Regions from separate parts of the Paenibacillus sp. sgz302190 genome, predicted to be linked through region 1. Evidence: riboswitches for the same ligand, from Rfam matches in the RefSeq annotation. Region 1 holds a riboswitch; each other region holds the start of a gene.
The links. A riboswitch is a leader RNA that binds a small molecule or an ion and turns the genes downstream of it on or off. The one in region 1 is predicted to bind cobalamin.
Positions count from the first base shown of each region.

Region 2: another riboswitch for cobalamin. It lies ahead of AC6RNO_RS02875 (HoxN/HupN/NixA family nickel/cobalt transporter); the one in region 1 lies ahead of metE (5-methyltetrahydropteroyltriglutamate--homocysteine S-methyltransferase).
Region 3: another riboswitch for cobalamin. It lies ahead of AC6RNO_RS17235 (helical backbone metal receptor); the one in region 1 lies ahead of metE (5-methyltetrahydropteroyltriglutamate--homocysteine S-methyltransferase).
Region 4: another riboswitch for cobalamin. It lies ahead of AC6RNO_RS02720 (ABC transporter substrate-binding protein); the one in region 1 lies ahead of metE (5-methyltetrahydropteroyltriglutamate--homocysteine S-methyltransferase).

Region 1 covers NZ_JBZYAO010000070.1:2,370-10,219, forward strand. Annotated here, with positions in the region: gene nrdI (class Ib ribonucleoside-diphosphate reductase assembly flavoprotein NrdI) at 1-273, shown strand, start outside; gene nrdE (class 1b ribonucleoside-diphosphate reductase subunit alpha) at 260-2,344, shown strand; gene nrdF (class 1b ribonucleoside-diphosphate reductase subunit beta) at 2,367-3,335, shown strand; cobalamin riboswitch at 3,401-3,610, shown strand; gene metE (5-methyltetrahydropteroyltriglutamate--homocysteine S-methyltransferase) at 3,757-6,060, shown strand; gene AC6RNO_RS35890 (response regulator transcription factor) at 6,155-6,868, opposite strand; gene trmL (tRNA (uridine(34)/cytosine(34)/5-carboxymethylaminomethyluridine(34)-2'-O)-methyltransferase TrmL) at 7,013-7,477, shown strand; gene AC6RNO_RS35900 (exo-alpha-sialidase) at 7,576-7,850, opposite strand, start outside.
Region 2 covers NZ_JBZYAO010000001.1:670,484-678,333, forward strand. Annotated here, with positions in the region: gene AC6RNO_RS02865 (ATP-binding protein) at 1-987, shown strand, start outside; gene AC6RNO_RS02870 (hypothetical protein) at 1,075-1,473, shown strand; gene AC6RNO_RS02875 (HoxN/HupN/NixA family nickel/cobalt transporter) at 1,581-2,384, opposite strand; cobalamin riboswitch at 2,404-2,592, opposite strand; gene AC6RNO_RS02880 (arsenate reductase/protein-tyrosine-phosphatase family protein) at 2,634-3,104, opposite strand; gene AC6RNO_RS02885 (phosphonate ABC transporter ATP-binding protein) at 3,101-3,835, opposite strand; gene AC6RNO_RS02890 (YlbF/YmcA family competence regulator) at 3,953-4,369, opposite strand; gene miaB (tRNA (N6-isopentenyl adenosine(37)-C2)-methylthiotransferase MiaB) at 4,452-5,933, opposite strand; gene pduL (phosphate propanoyltransferase) at 6,093-6,665, opposite strand; gene AC6RNO_RS02905 (2-oxoacid:ferredoxin oxidoreductase subunit beta) at 6,742-7,608, opposite strand; gene AC6RNO_RS02910 (2-oxoacid:acceptor oxidoreductase subunit alpha) at 7,596-7,850, opposite strand, start outside.
Region 3 covers NZ_JBZYAO010000014.1:84,690-92,539, forward strand. Annotated here, with positions in the region: gene AC6RNO_RS17205 (ABC transporter permease subunit) at 1-1,141, opposite strand, end outside; gene AC6RNO_RS17210 (extracellular solute-binding protein) at 1,161-2,198, opposite strand; gene AC6RNO_RS17215 (Lrp/AsnC family transcriptional regulator) at 2,413-2,904, shown strand; gene AC6RNO_RS17220 (aminotransferase class I/II-fold pyridoxal phosphate-dependent enzyme) at 2,919-4,118, shown strand; gene AC6RNO_RS17225 (aspartyl-phosphate phosphatase Spo0E family protein) at 4,185-4,451, shown strand; gene AC6RNO_RS17230 (hypothetical protein) at 4,503-5,030, shown strand; cobalamin riboswitch at 5,093-5,299, shown strand; gene AC6RNO_RS17235 (helical backbone metal receptor) at 5,415-6,494, shown strand; gene AC6RNO_RS17240 (FecCD family ABC transporter permease) at 6,495-7,532, shown strand; gene AC6RNO_RS17245 (ABC transporter ATP-binding protein) at 7,538-7,850, shown strand, end outside.
Region 4 covers NZ_JBZYAO010000001.1:630,599-638,448, reverse strand. Annotated here, with positions in the region: gene AC6RNO_RS02735 (SRPBCC domain-containing protein) at 270-725, opposite strand; gene AC6RNO_RS02730 (DUF4261 domain-containing protein) at 994-1,935, shown strand; gene AC6RNO_RS02725 (DoxX family protein) at 2,058-2,453, shown strand; cobalamin riboswitch at 2,528-2,742, shown strand; gene AC6RNO_RS02720 (ABC transporter substrate-binding protein) at 2,930-4,486, shown strand; gene nikB (nickel ABC transporter permease) at 4,502-5,431, shown strand; gene AC6RNO_RS02710 (ABC transporter permease subunit) at 5,449-6,258, shown strand; gene AC6RNO_RS02705 (ATP-binding cassette domain-containing protein) at 6,255-6,974, shown strand; gene AC6RNO_RS02700 (ATP-binding cassette domain-containing protein) at 6,971-7,753, shown strand; gene AC6RNO_RS02695 (GNAT family N-acetyltransferase) at 7,770-7,850, shown strand, end outside.

The DNA.
Region 1 (7,850 bases):
ATGAAGATGGATGAACCTTTCGTGCTTGTCACCTATACGACAGGCTTTGGTCAAATTCCGGAGAAAGTCGCACACTTTTTGGAGCGGAACCATCCTAGGCTCCAAGGCGTAGCGGCCAGCGGGAACCGGAATTGGGGAGATGGATTCGCAAAGAGCGCGGACCGCATCGCCGAGCGTTACGGCGTGCCTGTGCTCGGCAAGTTTGAACTGTCCGGAACCCGGCAGGATGTTCAGCGATTTGTTCAGGAGGTGCACGCAATTGCGGCATATTGAGTTAAACAACCAGATCATGCAGCGCGGTGTCGACGGCTTTTTTCAATTGGAGAAAGACCGGGAAGCCGTGCACGAATTTATGGAAGAAGTGAACCGCAACAGCCTTCATTTTGCCGATACGGCTTCGAAGGTTCGTTACATGATAGATAACAACTTTTACGAGGATGTTTACGAGAAATATTCCGCATCCGAAGTTGAAGATACATACAAAATCACTCACGAATATAACTTCGAATTCTCCTCGTATATGGCGGCTTCGAAGTTTTATACGGATTACGCTTTGCGCAGTGACGATAAAACCCTTTATCTTGAGCATTATGCGGACCGGGTCGCGATTGTGGCGCTTTACTTGGGTCGCGGCGATGCGGAAACGGCGAAACAGTTGGCGAAATCGATGATGGAACAGCGGCTGCAGCCTGCGACGCCGACGTTTTTGAATGCCGGCAAAAGCCGCAGGGGCGAGATGGTATCCTGCTTCCTGCTGGAGATGGACGATTCGCTGAATTCGATTAACTATGTGCTGGGCACGTGCATGCAGCTGTCCAAAATCGGCGGCGGCGTGGCCGTCAATCTGTCCAAGCTGCGCGGCCGCGGAGAGTCGATCAAAGGCGTCGAGCGTGCGGCCAAAGGCATTATGCCGGTGCTCAAGCTTATGGAGGACGCTTTTTCCTATGCGGATCAGATGGGCCAGCGTAAAGGTTCCGGAGCGGCGTATTACAACATCTTCGGATGGGACCTCATGGAATTTTTGGACAGCAAAAAAATCAATGCGGACGAAAAGTCGCGCCTCAAAACGCTGTCGATCGGTTTGATCGTGCCGAATAAGTTCTACAAACTGGCCGAAGAGAACCAGCCGCTGCATGTGTTCGCGCCTTATACGGTATACAAAGCGTACGGCAAGCACCTTGACGATATGGACATGGACGAGATGTACGACACGCTGCTGGCGGACCCTAGAGTCAAAAAGAAACCGGTGATGAGCGCCCGCGAAATGCTCGTAAAAATCGCCACGACGCAGCTGGAATCCGGCTATCCTTACATGATGAACCGCAGCAATGCGAATTTGGCGCACCCGCTCAAGCAGATCGGCGCGATCAAGATGTCTAACCTTTGCACGGAAATTTTTCAGCTGCAAGAGACGTCGGAAATCGGCGATTACGGCGATGAGAACCTGATTCGCAGAGATATTAGCTGCAATCTGGCTTCCTTGAACATAGCGAATGTCATGGATCTGAAAAAGCTGCGCGAATCGGTGCACGAGGGCATGATTGCGCTGACCTCCGTCAGCGATATGACGACGGTCGCCAACGCGCCGGGCGTAGCGAAGGCGAACCGCGAGCTGCACTCGGTCGGACTGGGTGCGATGAACCTGCACGGATATTTGTCCAAAAACAAGATCAGTTATGAGAGCGAAGAAGCGAAAGATTTTGTCCGCACGTTTTTCATGGCGATGAATTTCTTCTCGATTGAAAAAAGCATGGAGATCGCGAAGTCGAAGGGCGAGACGTTCGACGGGTTCGAGCTTTCAGAATATGCCGGCGGCGCTTATTTTGACCGCTACTTGCAAACCGATTACCGCCCGGTCACAGACAAGGTGAAACAACTGTTCGAGGGCATGCAGATTCCTTCTCCGGACGATTGGGCCAAGCTGAAGGAAGAAGTGCGCGCTCACGGGCTTTACCATGCGTACAGAATGGCTATCGCTCCTACGCAAAGCATTTCGTACATCCAGAATGCGACTTCCAGCGTCATGCCGATCGTCGAGCCGATCGAAACGCGGACGTACGCGAACTCGACGACGTATTACCCGATGCCGTATTTGCGGAGAGACAATTTCTTCTTCTATAAATCGGCGTATCAAATGAACCAATTCAAAATTCTTGACCTGATTGCCGAAATCCAGACGCATGTCGATCAAGGCATTTCGACGGTGCTTCATGTCAACAGCGATGTGACGACCAGACAGCTTGCGCGCTATTATTTGTACGCTGCCCGCGTCGGGTTAAAATCGCTCTATTACACGCGGACGAACCAGCTCTCCGTTGAAGAGTGCGTCAGCTGTTCGGTGTAACGGGAAGGGGAATGAATACAAGATGACCACCAAGAGAGCCGTCAACTGGAACCGGCCTGACGACGATTTTACGATCACGTTCTGGAATCAAAATATTATGCAGTTTTGGACGGACGAAGAAATTCCTCTGTCTGACGATAAAATGTCCTGGATGACGCTGAACGAAGCGGAGCGCGACCTGTATATGAAAGTGCTGGGCGGGCTTACGCTGCTCGATACGATGCAGGGCGGCGTAGGGATGCCAAGAATTTTGGAGCATGTGGACGGGCTGCAGCGCAAAGCGGTGCTCAGCTTCATGGGCATGATGGAGCAAATTCACGCCAAATCGTACAGCAGCATTTTTACGACGCTGTCTACGACGGAGGAGATCAACGACATTTTCCTCTGGGTGGAGCGAAATCCGTATTTGCAGTTCAAGGCGAATACGATTGCCAAATATTACGACGGCATTCACACCCGCAAGGATCTGTATTTGGCTATGGCGGCATCCGTGCTGCTTGAAAGCTATTTGTTCTATAGCGGCTTTTTCTATCCGCTGTATTTGGCCGGCCAAGGCAAGATGACTAGCAGCGGCGAAATCATCGATCTGATTTTGCGCGACGAAAGCATTCACGGGCTGTATGTGGGCGTGCTTGCCCAGGAAGTGTACGAGGAGCTGACGCCGCAGGAGCAGGACGAGGCTTACGAGACTTTGACCGCGCTTCTGAAGGAGCTTCATGCGAATGAGGAAGGGTACACGGAGGATCTGTACAGCGCGATCGGCCTGGACCGGGAAGTGAAGGCGTTCCTGCGTTATAACGCGAACAAGGCGTTTATGAATCTCGGGCTCGACCCTGCATTCCCGGAAGAGGAGATCAATCCGATCGTGCTGAACGGACTCAGCACCAAGACGAAGCAGCACGACTTTTTCTCCAAAAAAGGCAACGGCTACGTTCGCACGATTCATGTGGAGCCGCTGAATGACGACGATTTTGTTTTTGACAATTTGTAAGAAAAGCTTGTATAAAAATTAATATTCATGTATAGTTATACATTGTATCGAATGTAAGCAGACAATTGCATATTGTGGAGACAGGTGCTCTCGCCCGAATGAATCGTTCTTGGGCTTGAGTTTAAAAGGGAAGTTCGGTGCAAAGCCGACGCGGTCCCGCCACTGTAACAGAAGAGTCGCAGCAAACATCGCCACTGGTTGAATGAATAACCGGGAAGGCTGCTGCCGATGATGACGCTGATAGCCAGGAGACCTGCCTGTTTCAACGACACTGCTTTTACCTACGGGAGATAGGGAGGTGTTAGATGGCAACCGATAAGTATAATCGCGAGGCGTCTTTCCCTTTGTCTTTTTGAGGGAACGACGTCTTTTTTGTGTTCCGCTCAGAAAGTACAAATAAGGAAAACGGAGGCGAGCTTAAGTGGCTGGTGCAATAAAAATTGGCAATTTGGGATATCCGAGAATCGGTGAGGACCGGGAATGGAAAAAAGCGCTGGAGGCGTTCTGGTCCGGTAAAATAAGCGAGCAGGACTTAGTGGCGGAGATGGAGCGGATCCAGCTCGCGCATGTGCAATTTCAAAAATATGCGGGGCTGGACGAAATCCCGGTAGGCGATTTCACTTATTACGATTCGATGCTGGATATGGCGGTCATGTTCGGTATCGTTCCGGCGAGGTTCGCGCATTCGGGAGGGTGCGTGCCGCTTGCCACTTATTTCGCGATGGCGCGCGGGAACAGTCAGGGCGCGGCCTGTGAAATGACAAAATGGTTTAATACGAATTATCACTACATCGTCCCGGAAATCGGGGAGGACGCACCAACGTTAACATACAACAAACCGCTGGAGGCGTACCGCTTTGCCAAGTCCAGGGCGGACGTCGAAGGCAAACCTGTGCTGGTCGGGCTGTACACGTTCCTCAAGCTGTCGAAGGGGTTCGCGGCTTCGCGGCTCGGCGAGAAAGTCGGGCAGTTTTTGCCGGTCTATTTGCAGGTGTTGAAGGAACTGGCGCAAGAAGGCGTCGCTTGGGTGCAGATCGATGAGCCCGCCTTGACGACGAATCCGTCCGCGGAGGAACTTGAGCTTGTGGAGCAAATTTACGGCGCCATCCATCGGGAAGTGCCGGGGTTGAACGTGATGCTGCAGACGTATTTTGAGGCGGTCGAGCATTATGAGCGGGTGGTCCGCTTGCCTGTTCAAGGCATCGGACTGGATTTCGTGCACGATGGCGGGGCCAATTTACGGGCTGTGGAGGCGCACGGATTTCCGGCCGACAAGCGTCTTGGCGCCGGCATTATCGACGGGCGCAACATATGGCGCGCCGACCTGGAAGCGAAGCTGCTGCTGGCGCAAAAGCTTGCGGCACACGTACCGCACGAGCGGCTGGTGCTCCAGCCGTCCTGCAGCCTGCTGCATGTGCCTGTAACCGTTGTGCGGGAAACGAAGCTTCCCGCCGCATTAAAGCAGGCGCTTGCTTACGCCAACGAGAAGCTGGTCGAACTGAGGCTGCTCGGCCAGGCGCTCGCAGGCGGACAGGAATCCGCTGCGGCCGAGTGGCAGTGGAACCGGGAGGCGCTTGCCGGCTTCCGCGCGCTGCCTGAGCGGAACCGCCAGGATGTAGCCGCGCAGTTGGCCGGGCTTGAGGTAGTCTCGCATACGCGCGGTCTGCCGTTTGCCGAGCGCTTTGCGCTGCAAGCCGCTCACTGGAAGCTTCCGCTGCTGCCGACGACGACGATCGGCAGTTTCCCGCAGACGCCGGAGGTACGCAGCGCCCGCCTGAAATGGCGGAAGGGCGAGCTGAACACGGCGAAGTACGAAGCGTTCATCGATCAGGAGATCGCCAGCTGCATCAAGATCCAGGAAGAGATCGGCCTGGATGTGCTCGTCCATGGTGAGTTCGAACGCACGGACATGGTGGAATATTTCGGCGAGAAGCTGGACGGCTTCGCCTTTACGCAGAACGGCTGGGTGCAATCGTACGGCTCCCGCTGCGTCAAGCCGCCCGTCATTTACGCGGATGTCGCATTCGCGGCGCCGATGACGGTGAAGGAAAGCGCCTATGCCCAGTCGCTGACGGCTCTTCCGGTTAAAGGCATGCTGACCGGGCCGATCACGATTTTGAACTGGTCGTTCGTCAGAGACGATTTGAGCCGCGAACAGGTGGCGAACCAGATCGCGCTGGCGCTGCGGAAGGAAGTTAAAGCGTTGGAGAGCGCAGGCATCGAGATGATTCAGGTTGACGAGCCGGCGCTCAGAGAGGGCTTGCCGCTGAAGGCGAAGGATCAGCAGAGTTATTTGGAATGGGCGGTCAAAGCGTTCCGCATCGCCACTTCCAGCGTCAAGGATACGACGCAAATTCATACCCACATGTGCTACTGCGAGTTCCATGATATGATCGATTCCATACGCGCATTGGATGCGGACGTGATCTCGATTGAAACGTCCCGCAGCCACGGCGAGCTGATCTCAAGCTTTGAGCTGCAGGGCTACGATCACGGCATCGGTCTGGGCGTGTACGACATTCACAGTCCGCGCGTGCCGCAAGCGGAGGAAATGACCGAGATGATCGGGCGGGCGCTCCGGGCGCTGCAGCCGGAATTGTTTTGGATCAATCCCGATTGCGGCCTGAAAACGCGGAAGTGGGAAGAGACGGAAGCCTCTCTGCGGCATATGGTGGAAGCGGCCCGTCAGGCGCGCGAAGCATTTAGCGAATCGGTTCGGGCTTAATAGACGGCAAAAGTAAAAAAGAGCACCTCCAACCTCTCCGGTAAAGAGAGCTGGGGGTGCTTTTTCGTTCATGAGGGGGATGCGCCAGTTGCGGCTAGGCAAGCGATTCCTTCACGGCAGGCTCGGTCAGCTTGTAGCCGACGTTGCGAATCGTGACGATATATTCGGGGTTGCGCGCATTGTTCTCGATTTTATCGCGCAAATGGGAGATGTGAACGTCGACAATCCGCGTATCGCCGAGGAAGTGGTAGTCCCATACGCCGTGCAGCAGCTGCTGGCGGCTGAGCACTTTCCCGCGGTGCTTGCAAAGGAAGAGCAGCAGTTCGAACTCTTTGGGCGTCAGCTCGATCGGAGTGCCGCTGACCGTAACTTCGCGCTGATCCGAGCGGATCGTAATCTGGCCGATGTGCATAGGCGCGTTCTCGTTCGTGGACGGCAGCGCCTGCACGCGCCGCATAATAGCCTGGATGCGGGAGATCAGCTCCTGCGGGCTGAACGGTTTGGTCATATAATCGTCCGCTCCGTTGTCCAATCCGGCGATTTTGTCGGTCAAGTCCTGCATAGCGGTCAGCATAATGATCGGCACGAGATTGTTTTGGTTTCTCAGCTTGCGGCAAACCTGGAAACCGTCCATTTTGGGCAGCATCAGATCCAATACGATCAAATCCGGACGGAACGTCTGGATAGCTTCAAATACGGCTTCGCCGTCGTAAACGCACTGTACTTCGTATCCTACCAGTTTCAAGTTGAATTCTATAAGCATCGAAATGGACGGCTCGTCATCCACAACTAATATTTTTCTTTTCATCGATATGTCGGCTCCTTTAATCGAATGATAAGTCTATTATGAAGGTATTCTATCAACGACATATTAAGATAAAGTTATCCCTGTGTTAAATTGATTTCCTGCTGCTCTTATAATAGGATATAATGTGAGGTGAATTTGACGGAAATGGCTTTTCATATCGTGCTGGTCGAACCAGAAATACCCGCAAATACAGGCAATATATCCCGCACTTGCGCGGCGACGGGAACTTATCTGCATTTAGTAAGGCCTTTAGGCTTCCAAACCGACGACAAAACGTTGAAACGCGCGGGGCTTGATTATTGGCATTCCGTAAAGCTGGAATACCACGATTCGTTTGACGAGGTGCTGCAAGCATATCCGGACCGGAGGTTTTTCTTCGCGACGACGAAGGCGGAAAAGCGTTACACGGATTTTACATTTCAGGACGGCGATTTCTTTGTTTTTGGCAAGGAAACCAAAGGCTTGCCTGACTCTATCCTGAACGCGCATCCGGGAACTTTGATGCGGATGCCGATGAGCGATGCGGTGCGGTCGCTTAATCTTTCCAACTCCGCCGCAATTATTTTATATGAAGGTTTGCGGCAGACCGGTTTCGCCGGCCTCACGTAAGCTGGCGGATTGATCGCCGGGTCCAGGCGCTGCGGCGCGGCAAAAAAGCCTATGAGCTGCCCGTTTCCGAAAGGAAGCCGGCAGTTCACAGGCTTTTTTCACTCCATCGGGAAATTGTCCCATGGCCATTTGTTTTTTTCGATGCCTTTCACCCATTGTTCGGAAAAGCTCACGTATTTAATGTGCGTGCGGGTACCGAATGCATAAGCGGCATGGATCATTCCGTCTTTCGATTGGATGAGAAAGGGGTATTCGTATCTCCGGTTGAACCGCGCATTCTCTTCCCCGCAATAATGATCTCCCGTGTCAATATGCCGCATGTACGGCCAAGTTTTTCCTTCGTCCTCGGAAATCGCTATCGTAACGGGAATTC
Region 2 (7,850 bases), on a different contig from region 1:
TGGATCGCATTCAACTTCGGCAATCTGGTCATTTTGCAAAATGAACTGCTTCCCGTACTGCTCGGCAGCACCTTCATGCTCGCGGCGGGCCTCTATTTGAAGCGGAAGATGGTCGCCGACAGCTTCAAAGCCAAATTTATATTCGTATCCGTCCTGATGTTCGGTTACTTGGCGCTTTATTTGGCGGCAGGCCCCGCACTGCTTGACCAAAACTACGTGTATGCCGCTTACGCGGTATCGCTGTCCTTCGTTTCGAGCTGGTTCGTGACCTTTCTTTTTTTCCACGTCAAAAAGCAGGAGATCAATAAAGAGAAATTGCTGCATCTCGAAAAAGACCGCATGATCGGACAAATGGCCGCTTCGGTTTCCCATGAAATCCGCAATCCGCTGACGACGACCCGCGGCTTTTTGCAAATGATGGAACAGAAGGAATTTTCCGAGGAAGAGCGCAAACGCTTCATTTCGCTCGCTTTATCCGGCATCGATCAGGCCAATGCGATTATTAGCGACTATTTGCATTATGCGAAGCCGAACAGCAGTCAGCAGGAAAAGCTGAATATCAAGGAAGAGCTTGCTTCGATGCTCCGATTTATGAATCCGATCGCTGTTTCCAATCAAATAACGGTCGACATCTCGCATAGCAGCGAATCCCCTCTCTACGTATGGGGAGAATCGAAAAAATTGCGCCAGTGCCTGATGAATTTGATCAAAAATGCGATCGAATCCATGCCTGACGGCGGAACGCTTACCGTACATACGCACCTAACCGAATCTACCATTCATGTTTGGATATCCGATACCGGGGTCGGCATGAGCAAAACGCAAATCAATTCGTTAGGAATGCCGTTCTATACGACCAAAGCGGATGGAACCGGCCTGGGCCTCGTCGTTGTCATGAGCATCATAAAGTCGATGAACGGCAAAATTTCCTATTCCAGCAATCCGAATAAGGGCACCGTCTGTCTGATTCAATTTCAGGCCGGATAACGATTGATAAGCTTCCGTTAACAAGTCCGCCGGATTGTGGTATTCTGATAGAATAGCGATCAGCAGAATAGCGAAGGAGGCTGTCCCATGAATCCGGATTTTATTCAGATCAAATCGCTTGAGGGCGATCTTAAGATGTCCCACAAAAAGAAGGATTACGGGCTGACGGTTTCCACGAGAGAACTGGTCCTTCATAAGCCGCACGTGAATTATTACTTCAAGCTTGAAGATATGATCAGCATCGTGCCCTATGACGTGGGAGCTATGAAAGCAATCACTTTTGTCAATGCGCGATCCAAGAATCAGGAGTCCGCTTCACTCACTCCCGGTTCGGAGCACTTTAGAATTTATGTTCACAAAGCGACCGTTCATAACAGAAGCGGAATTTTCCTTCTGGGACCTACGGATGTTATCATTCCGATTCATAAGAGTATGCTTCAGGCGATATCCGAGTGCGTGCAGAACGCCGGGTTAACAGCACTGTAAATACTCATGCATGCGAAAAAGGCAAAAAAGGCATCTTCCCCTCATCCGGTAGGGTAAAGATGCCTTTTCGTCAACAGCGGTTTCCGCGGAACGTTCCGCAGCCGTCGCTAACTGAGCGAACGCGATTCCTGTTTGGCACGTATCGTGACGAACACGAAGCAAAGCAGTAAAAATACAAAGATGCCGATGCCGACGATTTCGAAATCGAGTTCGGCCCACGGATTGAAAAACGTAAAAGCTTCGTAGAACGAAACCCCGTAAGCAAGAATGACGATCACCCATCCGATCAGCCTTGAAGCCGACTGCCCCAGCTTTCCGGAATGATGAATCATCCGGTAAGCAATCAGCGAATCCAGCGTATCGGTCAGCATCATCCCGAACATAAACACAAGCCCCAAAATAACGGGCATGTATTCGATTTTATTGCTTGCGGCAATCGCCCAAACAGACGTTTGGCTAATCGTTTCGGCAGCCAATGCGAAAATCGCGCCTACCAAAATAATTAAAAAAGGATTGGTTGTCCCTTTGGCGACTTTATCGATAAATTTCCCTTTGTATCCTTTAATTTGAAAGCTCTCGTTTTTGTATTTCGAACGCAGAAGATTATAAATATTGATCGTTCCAATGAGGAAAAGCGACAATATCGAAATCCATGTTGCGAAAGTATCGAAGTAATCGGGAAACTCAAAATCTTTGATGAACATCCCCAAAACAATCGCCATACTGGCCACTACCGCCCCATGGCCAAAAGAAAACAAAGTGCCTACCCAGCGGGCGATCGGGCTTCCCATCCGCCAATTATAGCGGGTTTGTCCGTCAATAAAAGCCAAATGATCCGCGTCCAAGCCATGACGCAATCCCAAAGCAAAAACAAGAAAAATAAGCGATACGGTTGACAATGTACTCACCATTCCTTTTCTCCGAAGGCATTTTAAGGTGTACGGATAGGTAGGTCTTCTGGCTCCCGGATCAATGCCTCTCTTCAGTCTTCCCCAGCATGCGGCTGAGTGACGTTATTGAAGAAGGCTCCCCGGTTACAGCGGCGGGACCGCTCGGGAGTTGCACCCGATTCCCTGTTACCCCTTGCTTGGCAAGGGCACCTGGCCGTAAACGTATTTGGTTGTAAAAAACGCGCAATTTTCAGGACGTCCGAGGCTAGGCTATATGCCTTCCCTGCTTCGGATAAAAGCGAGAAGGCGCTCGCAGCTGCTGTCGACCATCTCGTACACTTCTTCAAAATTGCCTGTGTAGTATGGGTCGGGGACGTTGCCGCCGCCCTTATCCGGGGCAAATTCCAACAGTTTATGAATGGAGGCGCTATGTGCATCCGGAGCAAACGATTTTAAATTCGTTATGTTGCTGTCATCCATGGCAATGATATATGTAAACTGTTCAAAATCGCCTGCCTTCACTTGCCTGGCAGTCAGTCCGTGATGATCGATGCGGTGACGGTCCAAAATTCGTTTCGTTCCCTGATGCGGCCGCTCTCCGGTGTGCCAGTCCCCCGTGCCCGCGGAATCAACAACGATACGCCCATCCAGGCCGGCCTGCTTCACTTTATGGCGAAAAACAGCCTCAGCCATAGGCGAGCGGCAAATATTGCCCAAGCATACGAATAGCACTTGAATCATGGCGCACCGAAAATAAGCTGTTTTTCTCGCATCGTAAGCCCTCTGGCAGGGATGTCAAGTACGATTTTGCCTTCCGCCAATCCCCAAATCCGCGTTGCGTACCGCTCCGCGAGCTCGACCTGGTGCAGCGCGGCGATGACCGTCAAATTGCTTTCCTTGCATAAGGATCGCAAGTCGTTCATGATGTATTCCGTCGCTTTCGGATCCAGGCCCGACACCGGCTCGTCGGCGACCAGCACTTTAGGTCCATGGATGAGCGCTTTCGCGATCGCAACCCTTTGCTGCTCGCCGCCGCTTAATTGGCTAATTTTTTTATCGCCTTTGTCGAGCAAGCCTACTTTTTCCAAATAGTCCATCCCGATAACATGCTCATCGCGTGAAACGGCTCCCGTTAAAATACGGATCGGCGTTTGATAAAATTTCCCCATCATGACATTCTTGATAGCGCTTTTATTTCTATTCAACGCCGGCTTTTCCTCAAGAAAAGCGAAATCTTTGCCGAGCTTCCATCGATCCAACAGCCCGGGCGTCGTAATATCGTTCGACTGGTAGATGAGCTGGCCGGACGTCCATTTTTCCTGGTGGCTGATGCAGCGCAGCAGCGTCGTTTTCCCGCTGCCGCTCCCTCCCACCACTGCGATGAATTCCCCTTCATCGACGCGAAAGCTGATCTGAGACAGCACTTTATTGTCCGGCGGATAAACTTTGCTTAAATTTCGTACCGTGATCATGACACCGTCTCCTTAACATTGTGCTCAACATGAACTTGAACCCGTAAGCTATTGGCAAAAATCGCCCATCTAGCGGCATCTGGCCTGACAAGAGGGCGATTTTCGGTTTCATTCACTTTATTCGCTGCAGCTGCTCGGACTCGACGCTTGGCCCGCTTCCACATTGATTTTATCCGAAATCGTATCGCGGACGACCGACATGACAAGCTGAAGCAAATAGTTAATGTCTTCCTGAGACTGTTTAAATTCGCTCACGATAGGAATCCCGTCCAGCTCATCCTGCAATTCATCGATCTCTTTCTCGATTTTATCCACCATTTTGGCGTTTTGAAACTTCTCGAAAGCGACGATTTCCTTTTGCTTTTTCTTGATTCCACTGATCAGCTTTTGAATATGCTCATTACCGGAAATTTTTTTCTCCGCTTGCTGGTAAAACTGCACCTCGTTCGAAGTCGTCAGCAGTTCCGCAAGCTCTTTCGCTTTGGCCAAAATATCCTCACGAACAATTAATTCCGTATTCGTATAATGCTCCATTTCAAACGCATGGGGATGATGGTGACTATGTTCCGACACGACTGCACGCTCCAATCTTCAACCTCACTATTGACAAATCATTTTATATGGACATCTTTAGCGGCGCTTCCACGATTTCGCCTTTCAGCACCCAAGTCTGCGCATGAGTGATTCGGACATGAATCAATTTACCGTACAAATCCTTAGATCCCGTAAAATGAATCAGCTTATTGGTCCGGGTGCGTCCGGCAAGGACGTCCGGGTTGTTCTTGCTCTCCCCTTCGACCAATACTTCCACAATTTCACCCTGCAGCTTCTCGTTGCTTAATTTGCTGTATGTGTTAAGCAATTCGTTCAGGCGGTACAAGCGCTGTTTCTTAACGTCCATTGGCACGTTATCTTCCATGCCCGCCGCCGGCGTACCTTCGCGAGGCGAGTAGATAAATGTGAACGCGGAGTCAAACTCCACTTCCTTTACCAAGGAAAGCGTATCCTCAAACTGCTCGTCCGTTTCGCCGGGGAAACCGACGATAATATCCGTCGTCAATACGGCACCCGGTATCGCCGTTTTAATTTTGCGAACCAGTTCCAAATATTGTTCCCGGGAATACTTGCGGCTCATTTTTTTCAAAACTTCCGTATTCCCCGATTGGACAGGCAAATGAATGTGCTCGGCCAAATTGCCGCCTGTGCCCAACACTTCCACCAAATGATCGTCAAAATCCCGGGGATGCGAAGTCGTGAATCGAATCCGCGGCACGTCGATCTTCCGGATATCGTTCATCAAATCGGCAAACGAATACGACATATCCTCGAAATCTTTGCCGTATGCGTTCACATTTTGACCGAGCAGCGTGATCTCCTGAAAACCGAGACGTGCCAGATCCCTCACCTCGGCAAGGACGTCCTGCGGCTTTCTGCTTCTCTCTTTACCGCGTGTATAAGGAACGATGCAGTACGTGCAAAACTTGTCGCAGCCATACATAATATTCACCCAAGCCCGGATTCCTTCCCGCTTCTTGGGCAAATTCTCGACGATGTCGCCTTCCTTGGACCAAACCTCGACAACCATTTCTTTGTTGAAAAAAGCGTCCCTCAGCAAAGTCGGCAGGCGATGAATATTGTGCGTGCCAAAAATCAGATCGACAAAAGCGTGCTTTTGCATAATCCGGTTGACAACCGCTTCCTCTTGAGACATGCAGCCGCATACGCCAAGAACAAGTCCCGGCTTCTCAGCCTTAAGAGCTTTCAAGTGCCCAAGCTCGCCGAACACTTTGTCTTCCGCGTTCTCTCTGATCGCGCAGGTGTTGAGCAAAATAACATCGGCCTGGTACTTGTCTTCGGTAGATTGGTAGCCCATTTGCTCCAGCATGCCCTTCATCACTTCGGTATCATGCTCGTTCATCTGACAGCCAAAGGTGCGAATCAAATAAAATTTATTTGTGCCGAACTCCTGCATCTCCTCAGGAATGGTGAAATCATAATGAACGGCGATCTCTTCTTTTCCGCGCTTCTTGGCATCTGTCAATGAAGGAGGCTGAAAATATTGGGAATAATCCTTGACGGATTTCGCATTGTTAGCCATTTTCCTTACTTCCTCCTAAGAGCTCCCCTAGTGGAAAGCTTTCTTCGTAAGCTTGCACTGCACATGCTCTATAAATGTAAACATGTAGATATTATTATACCATTATAGATGTGCATAGACAAAAGGAAAATGGCGTATTCGTGAAAATGACGAATTTTCCTAATTCAGCAGTTCCGCAAAATCGCCGGTCTTGACGCCCGATGCATTTCCTTCGTCCGTGTCAATATGCATATCGAGCGCAAATTGGTCGGAAACTCTGGCAATGACGTCTTCGAATATTAAAGGGCGCTCCCCGTTCATTTTGACGCGCAGCAATTGCTTGTCCGCGATGCCCCATTTTTCCGCATCTGACGTATGTAAATGAATATGTCTCGCAGCTACGATGACACCGCGTTCCAGATCGACTTCTCCCTGCGGTCCTACAACTTTCAGACCCGGAGTTCCTTCAATATTTCCCGACTCGCGCACTGGAGGGTTGACTCCCAGAGAGAACGCATCCGTACGCGATACTTCGATTTGAGTTTGGCTGCGCGCCGGACCCAAAATGCGCACTTTATCGAATTTCCCCTTCGGACCGATCACCGCAACGGTCTCTTCCGCCGCGTACTGTCCGGGCTGGGATAAAGGTTTCATGCTTGTAAGCTGGTAGCCTTGTCCGAACAAAAGTTCGATATGCTCTTGGGATAAATGAATATGGCGAGCCGAAATGCCTACGGGAACTAATTTACTCATCGAAATCGTCCTCTCTGTTTACCGCCCAATAAAAAGGACACACGGAGGATCCCCGTATGCCCTTAAGGTGCAGTTGTTATTTAAATTCTGCAAGCAGCTTTTCGAATTCCGCTTCGGAAATCTTCATATTCTGTTTCGCAAGACCTTCCTGCGGGAAGTTTGGAACCATATCTTCATAGCTCTTTTTAGCTGTGTTCTGATATATTATACCAGTCAACATGCTGTGTGTTTCCATGATTTTTGTCATAGCCATAACGCGGTTCGTCGGATCGTAGTCCGGAATTTCGTCCAGGTCTACGATGTTTTCTTTGAACCAGTCATAAGTATTTACTTTATTGAACGTTACGCAAGGGCTGAATACGTTAATCAAAGAGAAGCCTTTGTGATTCAATCCCGCTTCAATAACGGCAGTCAACTGTTTCAAGTTGCTGGAGAACGATTGCGCTACGAATGTCGCTCCGGCAGCCATCGCTACTTCAAGCGGAGACAGCGCGGACTCAATGGAACCTTGAGGCGTGCTTTTCGTTTTGAAGCCTTCGGCGCTTCGCGGCGAAGTTTGGCCTTTGGTCAAGCCGTAGATTTGGTTGTCCATGACGATGTAAGTAAGGTCGATGTTACGACGGATAGCATGTACGGTATGTCCCATACCGATTGCGAAGCCGTCCCCATCGCCGCCCGAAGCGATAACCGTCAGATCGCGGTTCGCCATTTTTACGCCCTGCGCGATTGGCAGGGAACGTCCGTGAATACCGTGGAAACCGTATGCGTTGATGTAACCGGAAATACGTCCGGAGCATCCGATACCCGAAACAATCGCCAAGTTTTCCGGCTCTAAGCCTACGTTAGCCGCCGCTCTTTGAATCGCCGCCTGTACGGAGAAATCTCCGCATCCCGGACACCAGTTTGGCTTTACATTGTTGCGAAAATCTTTTAACGTTGCCATGCGAGGGTCAACTCCTTACATTTTTGTTCAATTTCGGCCGGCAAGAACGGATTGCCGTTATATTTAAGAACGTTTTTAATTTTATCGGCGTAACCGACATGCAGCTTGATTTGATCTGCCAATTGACCTGTCGCGTTGTTTTCTACGACGATAACGGTTTTTGCTTTCTCGAGATAAGGAGCAAGCTCAGCCGCAGGGAACGGATGAAGCAGACGAACCGTAGCATGGTTGGATGTGATGCC
Region 3 (7,850 bases), on a different contig from region 1:
ACAGCAACAGGCTGGTTTGGATCGATTGCCACACTTTCGGATTGTCCAACAGGATGTACCGATAGTTGGACAAAGTTAAATTCGCCGCCTTGAACGGGACTCCATACGCTTTCTTCAAAGAAATGGCGACCATGGATACAAGGGGAACGGCGGTGATCAGAGCCAAAGCGGCCCAGACGGCCGACGTCGCCGATCCCCGGTACTTGCCAAGCGAATAGCGAGGACTGCTGTCGATGACGATCGAGTCTGCGGCTTTAATTTTTCGGACGGCAAGCCATTGCAAAAGTGTCCCGAAAATGGCGATAATGCCAAGCATGATGGACAAAGCCGCCCCTCTGGCAAATGCGGAAGGGCCGAATCCGATAATTTCCTCATAAATGAGTGTGCTCAAAACCGAAATGTTTTTAGGAATGCCGAGAAAAGCCGGGATTCCGAAATTGTCCAAAGAAGCGAGAAAAACGAGCAGCCCTCCGGCTGTCAGGCCAGGCAAAGCGAGGGGGAACGTGATGAGGCAAAACGTTTTCCATTTGCCCGCACCGCTTGCTCGTGTCGCCCATTCCAGATCGCGGGGAATTTTTTTCAGCACTTCCACCGTCAAGAGATACACGAGCGGAAAATGATGAATGCCCATAACGAAAATAATGCCGCCGTAGCTGTACATGCTCCACGGTTTCATATCGGGGCTAAACCCGTGCAGCACCTGGGCGATTACCCCTTGATTGCCCATAAACGAAGACCAGGACAACGTCAAGACGTAGGACGGCAGTATTAAAGGGAGCAGCATCGCCATATGCAGCGGCTTTTTGTGCTTAATGTCCGTATAGGCTATCAACCAGGCGGCTACGACGCCTAATATGCAGGATACGACGGTAGAGCCTGCGACGATAACGAACGTATCTTTCAGCGTTTTCCATAAACGGGCCTGTCGCAGCATTTCGGCGTAATGCTCGAACGTCGGTCCGGCATTCCCCTGCGCGCTTAAATAGACAAGCTTGGCGACCGGGACGACAAACAGCACTGCAAGAACTAGCAGGAGCAGCGCTGCGGCAATGCGTTTTGCGATTCGGGAAAAGCTTCCGGGGAGGGCAGGGCCGACCCTGCCGTTCTCCCTCGCAAGCTGAGTTGGTTCTGAATCCGACATGTATGATGCGCTCCGCTTCCTATTGTCCGAACACTTGGCTGAATTGTTTTTTATCCGCGTCGCGGGCTTCCGCCAGCTTGGTAATATCCGAGGAAATCACTTTGAATTCGGAAATGCTCTTCAGCCCTTTCGGCGCAGCGACGCCTTCGCGGATCGGCGTATACCCGATATCGGAGGACACTTTTTGGCCGTCTTCGGACAGTACGAAATCGACGAATGCTTTGGCCGCTTTTTCGTTGGCGGCATTTTTCATGATGCCGATAGGCTCCGTAATGACGGGCACGCCTTCCGTCGGGTAGATCAGATCGACCGGCGAGCCTTTGGCTTTTTCGCGGGCTACCAAATAATCGACCACCATGCCGTACGACTTCTCGCCGCCGGCTACAGCGTTCAGCACAGCTCCGTTGCCTTTTACGACAGACGTATTGTTCGCCTTGAGGTTTTTGAAGAAGTCCCAGCCGAAGCCGTCGGTACGCGTCAATACGCCCACGTTGTATGCTGCGGCGCCGGAGTACTGCGGACTCGGCATGATGCCGGCATCTTTGCTCTCAGCGGACGCCAGCGCCTTCCAGGAGGTCGGCGGCGTTTTTACTTTTTGCGTATTAATGGCCAGTACGGTCGCCATCACTTTCGTGCCCGTGTACATGCCGTCCGGGTCTGCGAGATCCTTCGGAATTTTGGATAACTCCGGCGATTTATAGGAGCCTAGCAAATTTTGCTTCTTGAGCCCTTCGAAAGTTACCGCATCGGCCAGCAGAAGCACATCCGCCTGGACTTTGCCGGCCTGGTTTTCCGCCTGAATTTTGGCGGTTACTTCCTCGGTGCCGGAACGGAAGCTTTCGACCTTCACATCGGGATACTTCTTATTGAATGCCGCCACTAGTTTGGTCACATCTTCCTCCGGTTGGGATGTATAGAAGGAAAGCTTGCCGGAAACCGGGCTTGCGGATTCTTGTTTCGGAGACGATTGGGGTGTCGATTGCGCGCCTTGCGTTGCTGCAGGTTGTCCGTTAGTTCCGCAGCCGCTGAAAATCAACAGAGCCGCTGCGCTCATCATCAAAGATCCTTTTTTTAACAAAATGGTTTCTCTCCCTACGTTTTTGTCTATGTTCTCTTCGAAATTCATTATATAAAGCGAATGTTAGACGACTGTAAATTGGGAAGGCTCGGTTTGTAAAATGCTTTTGCTCCGCCAGGATTGAATTCGGACAGCAGTTCATTGTAAGATTGAAAGATGAACATATTTCCACCAACGAAAGGTAGGGTTAACCATGGATGCTTTGAAGCTTAAAATTCTCGAAATATTGAAGGAAGACGCCCGCCGCAGCGCGGAACTGATTGCCACCATGCTGGGAACGCCGGAGGCTGAGGTAGCGCAGGCGATACGCGAGATGGAAGCGGATAAGGTCATCGTCAAATACGCCACGGTTGTCAATTGGAGCAAGGTGGATGATGAGAAGGTTACGGCCCTGATTGAAGTGCAAATTACGCCGGAACGCGGCCGCGGCTTCGATGCGATTGCGGAACGGATTTATTTATATCCGGAAGTAAGATCCGTTTATTTGATGTCCGGCGCCTACGACCTGCTCGTCGAGATCGAGGGCAGATCGCTTAAGGAAGTCGCTTCGTTCGTTTCCAACAAGCTTTCGCCAATCGACCGCGTGCTGTCGACGAAAACTCATTTTATTTTGAAAAAATATAAACAGGACGGCATTATTTTCGAGGATCAAGAGGACGATCACCGAATGCTCGTCTCGCCGTAAGGGAGAATTTCGCCATGATTAAAGATGAACCGACGGTCCGCAAGCCAAAGTCGATGACGGATTATTTGGCTCCTATGGTAAAAGCGATCCCGCCATCGGGCATTCGCAAATTTTTCGATCTGGTCAGCAACAGCAAGGAAGATATTATTTCGCTGGGGGTCGGGGAACCGGATTTTTCCACGCCCTGGCACGTTCGCGAAGCCGCCGTATATTCGCTGGAGCGGGGCCGGACCAAATATTCGCCGAATTCGGGAATACCGGAACTGCGGGAGGCGATTGCCGAATACTTGCACAATTCGTTCCAGGTAAGCTACGAGCCCGGCGACGAGGTGCTGGTGACCGTAGGAGGAAGCGAAGCGATCGACCTCGCGCTGCGGGCGCTGATTACGCCGGGGGATGAAATTTTGATCCCCGAGCCGTGCTACATCTCTTACTCGCCCATCACGACCATCAGCGGGGGGAAAGCGGTAGGCATCGAGACATTTGCCAAAGACCAGTTCAAACTGACCGAGCAATCGCTGAGAGCGGCGATAACGCCCCGATCCAAAATTTTGATTTTGTGCTATCCGAGCAATCCGACCGGCGGCATTATGACTTATGAAGACTGGCTGCCGATCGCCAAAGTCGTCGAGGAGAACGACCTGATCGTCATTTCGGATGAAATCTATGCGGAACTCACGTACGGACAAAAGCATGTGAGCTTCGCGGCCATGCCGGGAATGAAGGACCGGACCATCCTTGTGAGCGGTTTTTCCAAAGCGTTCGCCATGACGGGCTGGCGCATGGGATATGCGTGCGGGCACTCCGACCTGATTTCCGCGATGACCAAAATTCACCAATACACGGTGATGTGCGCGCCGATTATGGGGCAGGTGGCCGCCCACGAAGCTCTCAAGAACGGGCTGGAAGAGAAAGACCGCATGATGGAATCGTACAATCAGCGCCGGCGCCTGATCGTCAAAGGATTTCGCGAGATCGGGCTCGAATGCCACGAGCCGCAGGGCGCGTTTTACGCGTTTCCGAGCATTGCGGCGACGGGGATGACTTCGGAGAAATTTGCCGAAAGATTGCTGTTCGAAGCGAAGGTGGCGGCAGTTCCCGGACACGTATTCGGGCTTGGCGGAGAAGGCTTCCTGCGCTGTTCTTATGCGTATAGCGTTTCCCAGCTAAATGAAGCATTAGAACGAATAGGAAAATTCATCAAAAAAATGTAAAACATTTTAAAAAGATATTTTCAATAGGGACAAAAACTGGTATCCTTGAGGTAAGGAGGGAAGAGCATGGCTTTTATGGAATATCAACTTGCTTCATATAACAAACATTTCCAAATTCGGGAAGATGATTCCGATCGTAGCTGGTTGATCAAGCATGCTAAGAAATCCGCCTCCTTGAGTCCGCTCGAAGAAGAGATTCATTCTTTGAGACGGATGCTCGAACAGATGGTTGTCGAAGGCAAGGAAATGACTTCCGAAGCCGTCGTCGAGCTCAGCACAGTCCTCGATCAAAAAATAAACGAATATATGAATAGAGGCAAAAAAAGTCGGTGATGAGCCGGCTTTTCTTATGACCGTACAAAACTTCGGAAGGATTGAAACTGCATGAGAATCAAGCTGCTTTTAGTGAGCATCGCCATGCTGGCGGTGCTGTTGGCCGGGTGCGGAGGCCCGAAGCCTGATGTGCCTATTTTCGCCATGGGAGCGAACGGATTTCCTTCGGAAATCGGCGACAAGCTGGAAGCTTCCCTTGCGGCCAAGGTAGGCGAGAAGCCGACCGTAAAGTTCGTCTCAACGCCGATTTTTTCGATGGAAAAAATGATTGTCGAGCTTGCCGCCGGCGGCAACGGCATTCTTATTTTGCCGGACGAACAGTTTAAAGCGCTGTCCAAGCAGGCCGGGTTCGTAGCTCTTGACGACGTGATCAAGCCGGAGGATTATCCGGATGGGGTTATGGAACTAGCCGAGGACGGAAAGCCGGCGGAAAAGCATCTTTACGGCATTCCGATGGCAGGCAACAAATGGCTGAAAGAGCAGGGGCTGGAGGGCAAAGGGCTAACCGCCTTTATTCCACAAAACTTTAAACAAATCGATGAGGCCAAGCAGGTGCTGAAGGTCATCGCCGCGAAGTAATTCGCCTTCGGCTTGTACATGCCGGGAAACTCATCTATAATCGACAAAGAGATACTGAATGTTGTAGCTATGCAGCCACAGGTGCCGGCAGCTGTGCCCGATCGATCGGGCGCTGCCGCTTAAAAGGGAAGCCGGTGCAAATCCGGCGCGGTCCCGCCACTGTAACCGGGAATGTTCCTCATGATGCCACTGTTCCGATTTAGGGGATGGGAAGGCGGGGAAGCTCGATACCCGAAAGTCAGGAGACCTGCCTATGGTGCCGTACACGACTTCCTTCGAGGAAAAGGATGGCGTTAAATCAGGGAGCAGCCGGCGGCTGTCAGCTGCCTGGATTTATCGTCCCCTGCTGTTCCTTCGGGAAACGGCAGGGGATTTTTTGGCAGGATGGAAGTCCTGGAAGTCCTGACGGACGAGGAAAAGGAGAAAAGCGAGATGAAAGTGAGCTTGTGGAAAAAGACCGCGCTGCTGGCTCTTGCCGCAGCTGCGGCAATCAGTCTTGCAGGCTGCGGCAAGACAGTGGAGAAGCAGCCGGAGCTGACGGACCCGGCCAAGCTGGGAGCGGGCGAAACGAAAGCCCCGTCCGCGACGGCGACGGCTGCGTCAACCGCCAAAGCGTCCAAAAAGACGCAGTACCCGCTCAAAATCAAGGATGCGACGGGAAAAGAATTTACGTTTGACAAGGCGCCGCAGCGGATCGTATCCGTATCGCCCGCCGAGACGGAAGCGCTTTTTGCTATAGGGCTCGACAATCAGATTGTCGGCGTATCGGACCTGGACGATTATCCGGGGGCGGCGAAATCGAAGCCGAAGATGGGCGGCATTACGAAGCCGAATCAAGAGGCGGTCATCGCTGCTAATGCGGACATCGTTTTCACGGGCGTTTCGATGAAGGCCGACACTGTGGAAAAGCTTCGCGCGATGAATATCAATATGTTTAAAGTGGAGCCCAAGACGCTCGACGACGCCATTGCCGACGTGCTTACGTTCGGGGTCATTACGGATCATCAGGAACAGGCGGAGCAGGTGGCGGACAAAATGAAAGCGGACCGCCAGAAAGTGGTCAGCGCCGTGAAAGACGTGAAGCAGGCCAATAAGAAAAAGGTCTACGTCGAATTCAGCGCAGGCTGGACGGTCGGCAGCGGCGAATTTATGGACGAGCTGATTCAACTGGCCGGAGGCGTCAATGTTGCAGGGGACAAGAAGGGCTGGTACCAAATTAGCGAAGAGAAGATCATTCAGCAAAACCCCGACGTCATTCTTTTCGCGGCCGGCGTGACCGATGACAAGAGCAAAAAAACGCTCGACGCGATCATTCGCGAACGCAGCGGATGGGATCAGATTGAAGCCGTGAAAACGAACCGGGTTGTCGGCATCGATCAAAATCTGCTCAGCCGCCCGGGCCCAAGAATAACGGACGGCCTGCTTGCCATGGCCAAGGCGATTTACCCCGAACTGGTGAAGTAGATGAAAAGAAAACTGATGCTGTGGGGAGGAGTAGGAGTCTTACTCCTTCTTCTTTCTATTCTGATCAGCTTGTCTTTGGGCACGGCCCATGTCCATGTGCTGCAAATAGCCGGTATTATCGGCAAGCACATTCCGTGGCTGGGAGAGCGAATCGAAGCGGATTGGCCGCAATCTTCCGAGCAGATCATCATGAAAGTCCGGCTTCCCCGCGTCATGCTCGGCATCCTTGTGGGCGCCTCGCTGTCGGTAGCGGGGGCGGCTTTTCAAGGAGTGCTGCGCAACCCGCTGGCCGATCCTTACACGCTGGGCGTATCTTCGGGCGCTTCGGTGGGCGCAGCTTTTCTGATTTATTTCGGGCTGCAGTATTCTTGGCTTGGGCAATGGTCGATTCCGGCCGTGGCGTTCGGTACCGGGCTTATTTCGCTGCTGCTCGTGCTGAAGCTGGCGCAAATCGACGGCAAGCTCAAGCTGGAGACGCTCATTCTCTCAGGCGTGGTCATGCAGGCGTTCCTGGGCTCGATCGTTGCGTTCATGGTATCTTTATCCAACCAAGTCATTAACGAAATCGTATTTTGGCTGATGGGCAGCCTAGCATTGCGGGGCTGGTCCTACGCGGCGTTGGTAACGCCTTATTTGCTTATCGGCTTTGCGGTATTGATCGGCTTGGCCAGATCGCTGAACCTGCTCGCGCTCGGCGAGCGCCAAGCCGCCCATCTCGGGGTCAATGTCGAACGGACGAAATTGACCGCACTGATCGTTGCGACATTCGTTACGGCGGCGGCCGTATCCGTGGCCGGAGTTATCGGCTTTGTAGGACTTATTATCCCGCATCTGGTGCGCCTGTTGGTCGGCCCCGATTACCGCCTGATTATGCCCTTATCCGTTCTCGGCGGCGGAATTTATGTGCTATGGGCGGATACGTTGGCCCGCACGCTGCTGAGCCCGACGGAAATACCGCTCGGCGTCATTACCGCCTTTTTGGGGGCGCCGTTCTTCGCTTACTTGTTGAACAAAGATAAGAAAGCGCAGAGAGGTTGATCTTGATGATACAAGTCGAAAGCGTTTCGAAAAGCTTCCACGGGAAGCAGGTGCTGCAACATATGAGTTTCGAGGTCGAAGCGGGCGAATTTTTCGGCATTATCGGGCCTAACGGAAGCGGCAAATCGACGCTGCTGCGGATCATGTCGGGCATCGACCCGGCCTCCGCAGGCGATGTGCGATTGGCCGGCAGGCCGGTGGCTTCCTACAGCCGCAAGGAGCTGGCCCGCCGGCTCGCCGTGCTGCAGCAGGACGCCCTGCCGCCTGTCGGCTTCACCGTGCGGGAGGTCGTGGAGATGGGCCGGTACCCGTTTCAAA
Region 4 (7,850 bases), on a different contig from region 1:
TTTTCGCCAAAATAAGCCAATTACAGGGAAAAACCCTGCACTTTCGCAGGTTTTCTCCCTAGCAAGCTGATTTCTGCCCATTCGTGCAATTCCACGACCTGCACCGGGTGAGGCACGCGCTCAGAAAAAGCGGCTGTCCCCCAAATTAGTCACACTCGTTCCCCTAACCCTCACAGAGTGTCGCGATTGCCAAGCGAGGCTGGGAACGTCTAAGCCGCCAACCGGAAAGGAAGCCTATTCAACGAGTGACATCCCTATTCGATTCAGGGTTAGATGGAAATGGGGGACAGCGTTTTTCCCGTTTCGAGCAAACTTTTCAAGTTGCTTAGGCCGGCCGGCCATCCGTTGTTCAATCCTTCGAACGTATCCTCTTTATCCAGCAAGTCGGCGGGCAGCAGGTTTTCGTGCTTAAGCGTTAATTTTACAGCTTCTTTCATCGGTCTCAGCTCAAAAGTGACCCGTGACGGCTGCTTGCGGACGATTGGATCATTCACGTAATTCCACGTAAAGGAAAGCAATCGATGCGGTTCGCACTTCAGGATAATTCCGTGATCGGAGACTTCTCCGTTACGGGAATAGGTGATGCTTGAGCCTTCCTGCCAATCGGACTGAACATCGCTTCCAAAGAAATACTTTTTGGTAAAATCGCCGCTTGTCAGAGCTTCCCACAGTTTTTCCGGTGTCGTGGCGATGTAAGTAACATAAACAAAGGTCGTATCAGTCATTTTTATTCTCCTCCAGCTTTTCTTTAAGTTCGCGCAAAGCATCGATCCGCTGCCGCTCATACTTTCCAATCCAGCGATCGTAAATTTCCCCGATAGGGGCGGCGTTCAAATCATGCAGTTTATTTCGTCCTTGCCATTCAACGGCAACTATTATATGCAGCCTTTTGGGTGCATGTCAAGGCGGCAGAACGAGGCTTTAGACCTATCCAGAACGCAGTATAATTTGCCGATATATGGAAAGAAGAATGAGAGGATAGAGGTGCGATATATGCCTAAAGGATTTTTTTCACAGGGAGTTATGGTGCTCTTGTCGGAGGCCGTTTCGATCCGCAAAATAGAAGAGATGCTTAATCGGCGGTTCGAAATTGTAAGTATAAAGGAAACCTATGAGGAGTGGGTGTTCGGCGGCCCCAGCCTGCTTGTTCCATACCGTCCGGAAGTCAACGGGTATATTCAGGTTGACGTCGTCGACAGGCCCTGGCCGGACGACATGGGCGACCCGTCGGAGGAGGCCATGATATTCGGGGCCTGGTCAATGGGCTTTTTCGGGCCTTATACGTTCCCGAACAATTTGGAGCGCGCGGCCCAGCAGGCGTGGGGATATCCCGAAGGACGGCAGGCTTGCGCCGATCACGAGGCGTTCATCCGCATCCGCTCCACGTATACGTTTGGTCAAATGGACGATCAAGCGCCGCTTTTGCCTGAGGATTATGAATCGCTTCCTGAGCTTTTGGCCGTGACCGACATCGCCGGTGTTCTGCTTCAACTGCCCGAAGCGCTTTGCTATTTCAACCCGAGCGGGGAGTGCCTCGCTTCTACAGAGATGTTTCATGAACTGCATGAACGCTATGAACAGACGGCGCTGCCTCCGCTGGAACTGTGGTCCAATGTCAGGATGTTTAACATTCCCAGCGATGAAAACTGGCTGTTGATGGATTCGGTCGGCATGCTTCAATTGGATGTGACCGATCATGAGGCGATTTTTCATCGTCATGTTTACGACCCTGCCGAAGTCGCCAACTTTCTAAGAAACATATCGAATTATGTATACGAGAGCGGCCCCGTTATTAAAAATGGCGATACGACAGACGGGCCGGGCGGGGTCCGTTGGCAGGGCGTTTTGGCGGAGGAAGGATTGGCGGGACCGCCGCGCGAAGTAATCCGATGGTATCCGATGGACGGCAGGGAACGCCCGGCAATGCCGGAATGACCGACCGTTTTCCTGCCAATGCGGGAGAGGAATTTTTTAGAATGTAGCAATTAAGAAGAAATCTTGCCCCTGTGTTTATGATAATATGAGTGCATAACATTGCTAAGAAGGGTGAGGAAATCATGAGAACCGAAATATCAAGGGGCAGGCTCTGGACGGCGCGAATCATGAGCTGGCTGGTTATTTTGTTTATGCTGTTCGATAGCATTTTTAAGTTCATTCAACCCGTACCCGTTGTAGAAGGCACAGTTGCTCTCGGCTATGCCGAGCACCATATCGCCGTAATTGGCATACTCGGGCTGATTTCTACCATTCTGTACGCCGTTCCTCGTACATCTTTTCTGGGTGCGCTGCTGCTGACCGCTTATTTTGGCGGGGTGGTTGCCACGCATATTCGAATGGACGCGCCGCTTTTTACGCATATTTTATTTCCGGTATATTTTGCTGTCCTGGCTTGGGGTGGAGTTTGGCTGAGAGACGAGCGCGTGCGCAAACTCATTCCATTTCGCAGCAAATGATCGGTTAAGCGTGCGAACTTTCGTACATTGACATTTTCGGGTTTCATAACTAATATTAAGAGAGTTTCTCACAACTTCATATTTTGGAAATAGGTGTAGTTAAAGTTTGTATCTAAGCTTTAATCGCTTAAAAGGGAAGTCCGGTTTAATTCCGGCACGGACCCGCCACTGTACATGAGGTTCAGCCATGCCGGCTGATTTCTTTCGGAAAAGCCACTGGGCCATAAACCCGGGAAGGTCCGGAAGTCATACTCTTAGTCAGGAGACCTGCCTGTTTCAACATCACTGTTAGATCTACGGGATATTAGGGAGGTGGTTGGATGTGCTCATTTGTAAAATGTCTAAGTCCATGAACCCCTTCATGCTGAAGCGGTTTTAGCCGTTGTCTAGCCATGTACGCGTATAAAAAGCATTTCCGACTGCTTGTCTTGGGTCGGGTGTGCTTTTTTTGTTTTTTACTAAAAGGGGGATGCAAGATGAGAACAATGGAAAACAGATTTTCGCTGATTAAATGGGGAGTGATTGCAGCGGTTGTGCTTTCGCTGGCGGGATGTTCTACGCAGGACAAAACGAGCGGAACGGACACAAAGCAATCGTCCCCAGCCAAAAAGCTGACCGTAGCTTACACGTGGAAGCCTTCCGGCGTAGACCCCCACGGAGCGGACAGTTGGGACGTTATGCGTTCCGGCGCCGGTGAAACACTGGTTCGTCTCAACGAAAAGTTGGAGCCCGCTCCTTGGCTGGCCAAAGAGTGGAAGCAGGAAGATCCGACGACATGGGTGTTTAAACTGCAGGAAAACGCCACTTTTCATAGCGGAAAGGCGATGGATGCGGAAAGTGTCAAAAGCTCGCTGCAGCGCTCGATTGAGAAGAGCCATTTAGCCAAAGATTTGCTGCAGCTGAAATCCGTGGAGGTCGTCGCGCCGCATGAATTGAAAATCGTAACGGACAAGCCGAATGCCGCATTGGTATCTAATTTGGCAGATCCGTCCACGATTATCGTGGATACGGCGTCGATGGATGCGAAAAACGGTTACCCCGCCATGACGGGGGCGTTTAAAATCAAACAGTTTAACAAAGACGATTCGCTTGTCGTCGAGAGATATCCGAATTACTGGGGAGAACCGGCCTTACTGTCCGAAGTCACGATGAAATTCGTAACGGATGGCAATGCCCGTTTGATGGCGCTGCAGTCGGGCCAGGCGGATGTCGCGACCGATATTCCGATCGACAGTGCGGCCTTGTTGGAAAAGGACAACAAGACCAAGGTGCTGTCGGCTCCGTCGCTTCGGACACACATGATGCTTTTTAATATGAAATCCCTCTTGTTCCAGGATGCGGCTAACCGGAGGGCGGTAGATCAATCGATTCCGCGGGAGGCTATTGCAGGTACGGTTATGAAGGGTTACGGCACTGCAGCAAAAGGCCCATTTCCAAGCGTACTTCCGTTTGGTAAAGTAGAACGTGCGGCGCAAAACCTCACTGTCGGGCAATTGCTGACACAGGGCGGCTGGCAGAAAAATGCGCAAGGGATTTGGGAAAAACAGGGGAAACCGTTCGAGGCGACACTGTTAACTTTTCCGCAGCGGCCGGAGCTGTCCGTCATGGCCGAGGTCATCCAAAGCCAGTTATTAAAAGAAGGCATTAAGATCAACATTCGCAAAGTGGAAAATATCGATGACGCTTTGCTGAAGGATGATTGGGATTTATCGATGTACAGCATGTTAACGGCGCATACAGGCGAACCGCAATATTTTTTGAACACGTTCTACCGGTCGAATAGCGAGTCCAACGTCAGCCGGTACGTGTCGCAGCCGTTGGAACAGATTCTGGATCAACTTCTTTTGGCGTCGGATCCGGCCCAAAGAAATCAATTGGCCGTACAAGCCCAGGAAATTGTGAACACCGATCTGCCGCAGTCGTTTATCGTTCATCCCAATAATGTATTTGGCGCTAAAAAAGGCGTGCAAGGATTTACTCCTCATCCGATCGAGTACTATTACATTCATTCTAAAGTCGATATGACGGAATAACAGGTGAAGCATTCAATGATTCGCTTTTGGTTGGAACGTGTGGCCCAACTCGTCATCGTTATATTTATGGTTTCTACTTTGACTTTCATTTTGATGCGAGTATCTCCCGGAGACCCGGCTGCCATCCTGCTGAAGGCGCACGATGTGCCCGCTTCCCCGGAAGCGTTGGCGTCATTGCGCCGGCAGCTGGGGCTCACGGATTCGCTATGGATGCAGTACATCCATTGGCTGCGCGACGTTTTCACATGGCAGTGGGGTCAATCTTACGTTTCCAAAGAACCGGTACTGGATGAACTCGTCAAAAGGTTGCCCGCAACTTTAGAATTGGCTGCAGCCGGATTTGTCATCGTGGTATTCCTTACTTTTGGCTTGGGAATTACGACAGCTATTTTTTCCAACGGATGGCTGGATCGAACCGGCAGGTTTTTGGCGCTTGCGGGGTCTGTTCTTCCTTCGTTTTTGCTCGGCTTTCTTTTGATCTATTTGTTCTCCGTCCGGCTCGGCTGGTTTCCCTCCATGGGCCGCAGCGGCGCGTCCAATCTGGTTTTACCCGCAGTTACGCTCGGTCTTGGACTAGGTACTATGTATGCACGTGTTTTGCGCGCGAATATGTTGAAATTGCACGATATGCCATTTATTAAAGCTGCCAAAGCGAGAGGGCTGTCCAGAAGCCGTATTTTTATATTTCATGTGCTTAAACATGCGGTGCTGCCTCTTTTGACGATCATGGGTACGAATTTTGCGTTTATGCTGGGCGGCAATGTCATTGTCGAAACGATATTTGCCTGGCCGGGTTTGGGCAAATATTTGATTGACGCGATTGCATTTAGAGACTATCCGGTCATTCAGGGGTATGTGATCTTCGCGACTTTCCTGATCGTGTCGATTCATTTGCTGGTGGAGGCTGTACAAGTTTCTCTGGACCCGCGGCTGTCGGCCCAATAGGGGAGGGGAAACACGGATTGAATACAACATGGTCCACTTTCAACGGGAGTCTACTAACCGGAATTGGGTTGTTGACGGTTATCGTCATCATCGGGGCGGCCGCGCCCTGGCTCGCTCCTCACGATCCGCTGCAAATTGATCTATTGAACCGGCTGGCCGCCCCCAGCCTGGAATACCCTTTCGGTACCGATCATTTGGGACGCTGCGTATTGTCGCGAACGATGTACGGCATACGAACGACTGTAACGGTTGCGTGTATGATTATGGTGTTTACGGTATGCATCAGCTTGCCTATCGGTCTTTTCATCGGGTATTTGCGCGGTCGAACGGACCGCATTTTGATGCGTGCGGTTGACGGCATGCTTGCCATTCCCGACATGGTGATCACGGTTGCGGCCGTCGGCATTCTAGGCCCGAGTCTGACGAATATGGTTGCAGCTGTCATTATGGTTCGCTGGGCAACCTATGTTCGTTTTATTCGCACCCTCGTTCAAAAAGCTTGCCGCGAAGATTATATTTTGTATGCGCGTCTGTCGGGCAATTCGCACTTTCGCATTATGAGGCGCTATATTTTTCCGAAAATCGTTTCCCCGCTCGCCGCATTCGGCGCATGGGATATGGGGAGGGTCGTACTCATGATTGCCGGTCTTTCGTTTCTCGGTCTCGGCGCGCAGCCGCCGACACCCGAATGGGGAGTCATGCTGCACGATGCGACGGCATATTTCCAATTGGCTCCGCATGTCATGCTGTTTCCGGGGCTGGCGATTATGCTGTTTGTATGGGCTTGCCAGCTTATGGGAGACCGTTCCGAAAGAGGTGCAGCGTGACAGCGAACCGGAAATCTTTGTTAAGTGTCGAGAAGTTAACGATTTCACACATGGCATCCGATCCGCCAAAACCGCTTGTCCGGGAAGTATCGTTTCAATTATATCCGGGTGAAATTGTCGCGCTTACAGGGCCGAGCGGGTGCGGCAAAAGTTTGACTGCACACGCGATCGTCGGGTTGTTGGAACCGGAATTGAAAGTAACGAGGGGCCAGATGATGTATAACGGTCAAAATATCGCCGGCAACGATGACCGAGGATGGCAAAAGCTCCGCCGGGAAGAAATTGCCCTGCTGATCCAACACTCGTTGAACGGGCTGAATCCGATCCTGACGGTAAAAAAACAGATGACGGAAACTTTGCGGCACAGGAAAACGTACTTAAAAAAAGATATCGAACCTTACCTGTGCGAGCTTCTGAGACAAGTCGGCTTTTCGGACCCGAAGCATATTTTATCCGCCTATCCTTTTGAATTGAGCGGGGGGATGTGTCAAAGGGTGCTGGTGGCCATGATGTTAAGTTTGAGGCCTAAACTATTGATTGCCGACGAACCGACAACGGCCCTTGATGCGATTAACAGGGACAAGGTGTTGACCTTGTTCAAACAGTTGAGAGACGATTACGCGCTGACCATCCTGCTGATTTCGCACGATAGGCAAAGCGTGAGGCGGATTTCGGATCGCGTTATCCAAATGAAACCGGAAGGAATCCTTCAATGACCAAGCTGGAATTGCGGCAGGTGACAAAGTCATATCCGATTAGAACGAGGCATCGATCGCGCTTTAAGGCACAGACAACCGGCGTCCAGGCGGTGAAGCAGGTTGACTTGATTTTGCATAAGGAAGAATGCCTAGGTTTAATCGGGGAAAGCGGCAGCGGCAAAAGCACGCTCGCCAAATTAATTATGCGGCTGGAGCCGGTATCTTCGGGGCAAATCCTGCTTGACGGGCAGCCGATTTCCGGCAAATCGACGAACGATCTCGATATTTACAGGCGTATTCAACTGGTGCTGCAGGATTCGTCTTCCTCTTTGCATCCGGGCATGACGGTGAGTGAAATTTTGGAAGAACCGATCTGCAATTATTTTCCGGAAGAAAAAGCAAATGTTCAAGAGCGGTGCTCAGACCTATTAAAGCTCGTCGATCTCGATGACTCGTATTTATCCAAGCATCCGCATCAATTAAGCGGCGGACAGAAGCAGCGCGTATGTATCGCCAGAGCGTTGGCCGTACGGCCCGAAACGATCATTTTTGACGAATCCGTCGCAAGCCTGGACCCATCGTCGCAAACTTCCATGCTGCAAATGTTAAAACGCGTGCAAAAGCAAGCACAACTATCTTATTTGTTTATTACGCATGATCTTATTTCCGCCCGATCGTTCTGCGACCGGGTTGCTGTCATGTATCAGGGAGAAATTGTGGAGACATTCACGGATTGGGACGACTCGCATTTTAAACATCCTTATACACGTTTGTTGTTCCAATCGATATTTGCATGAACCGGAGGGGAGCCGAATGAACTTGCTGTTAAAAGATTACGAAATCAGGGAAATCGAATTGGAGGAGGCGGCTGCGGCGGTGGATTTCGCTATGAGG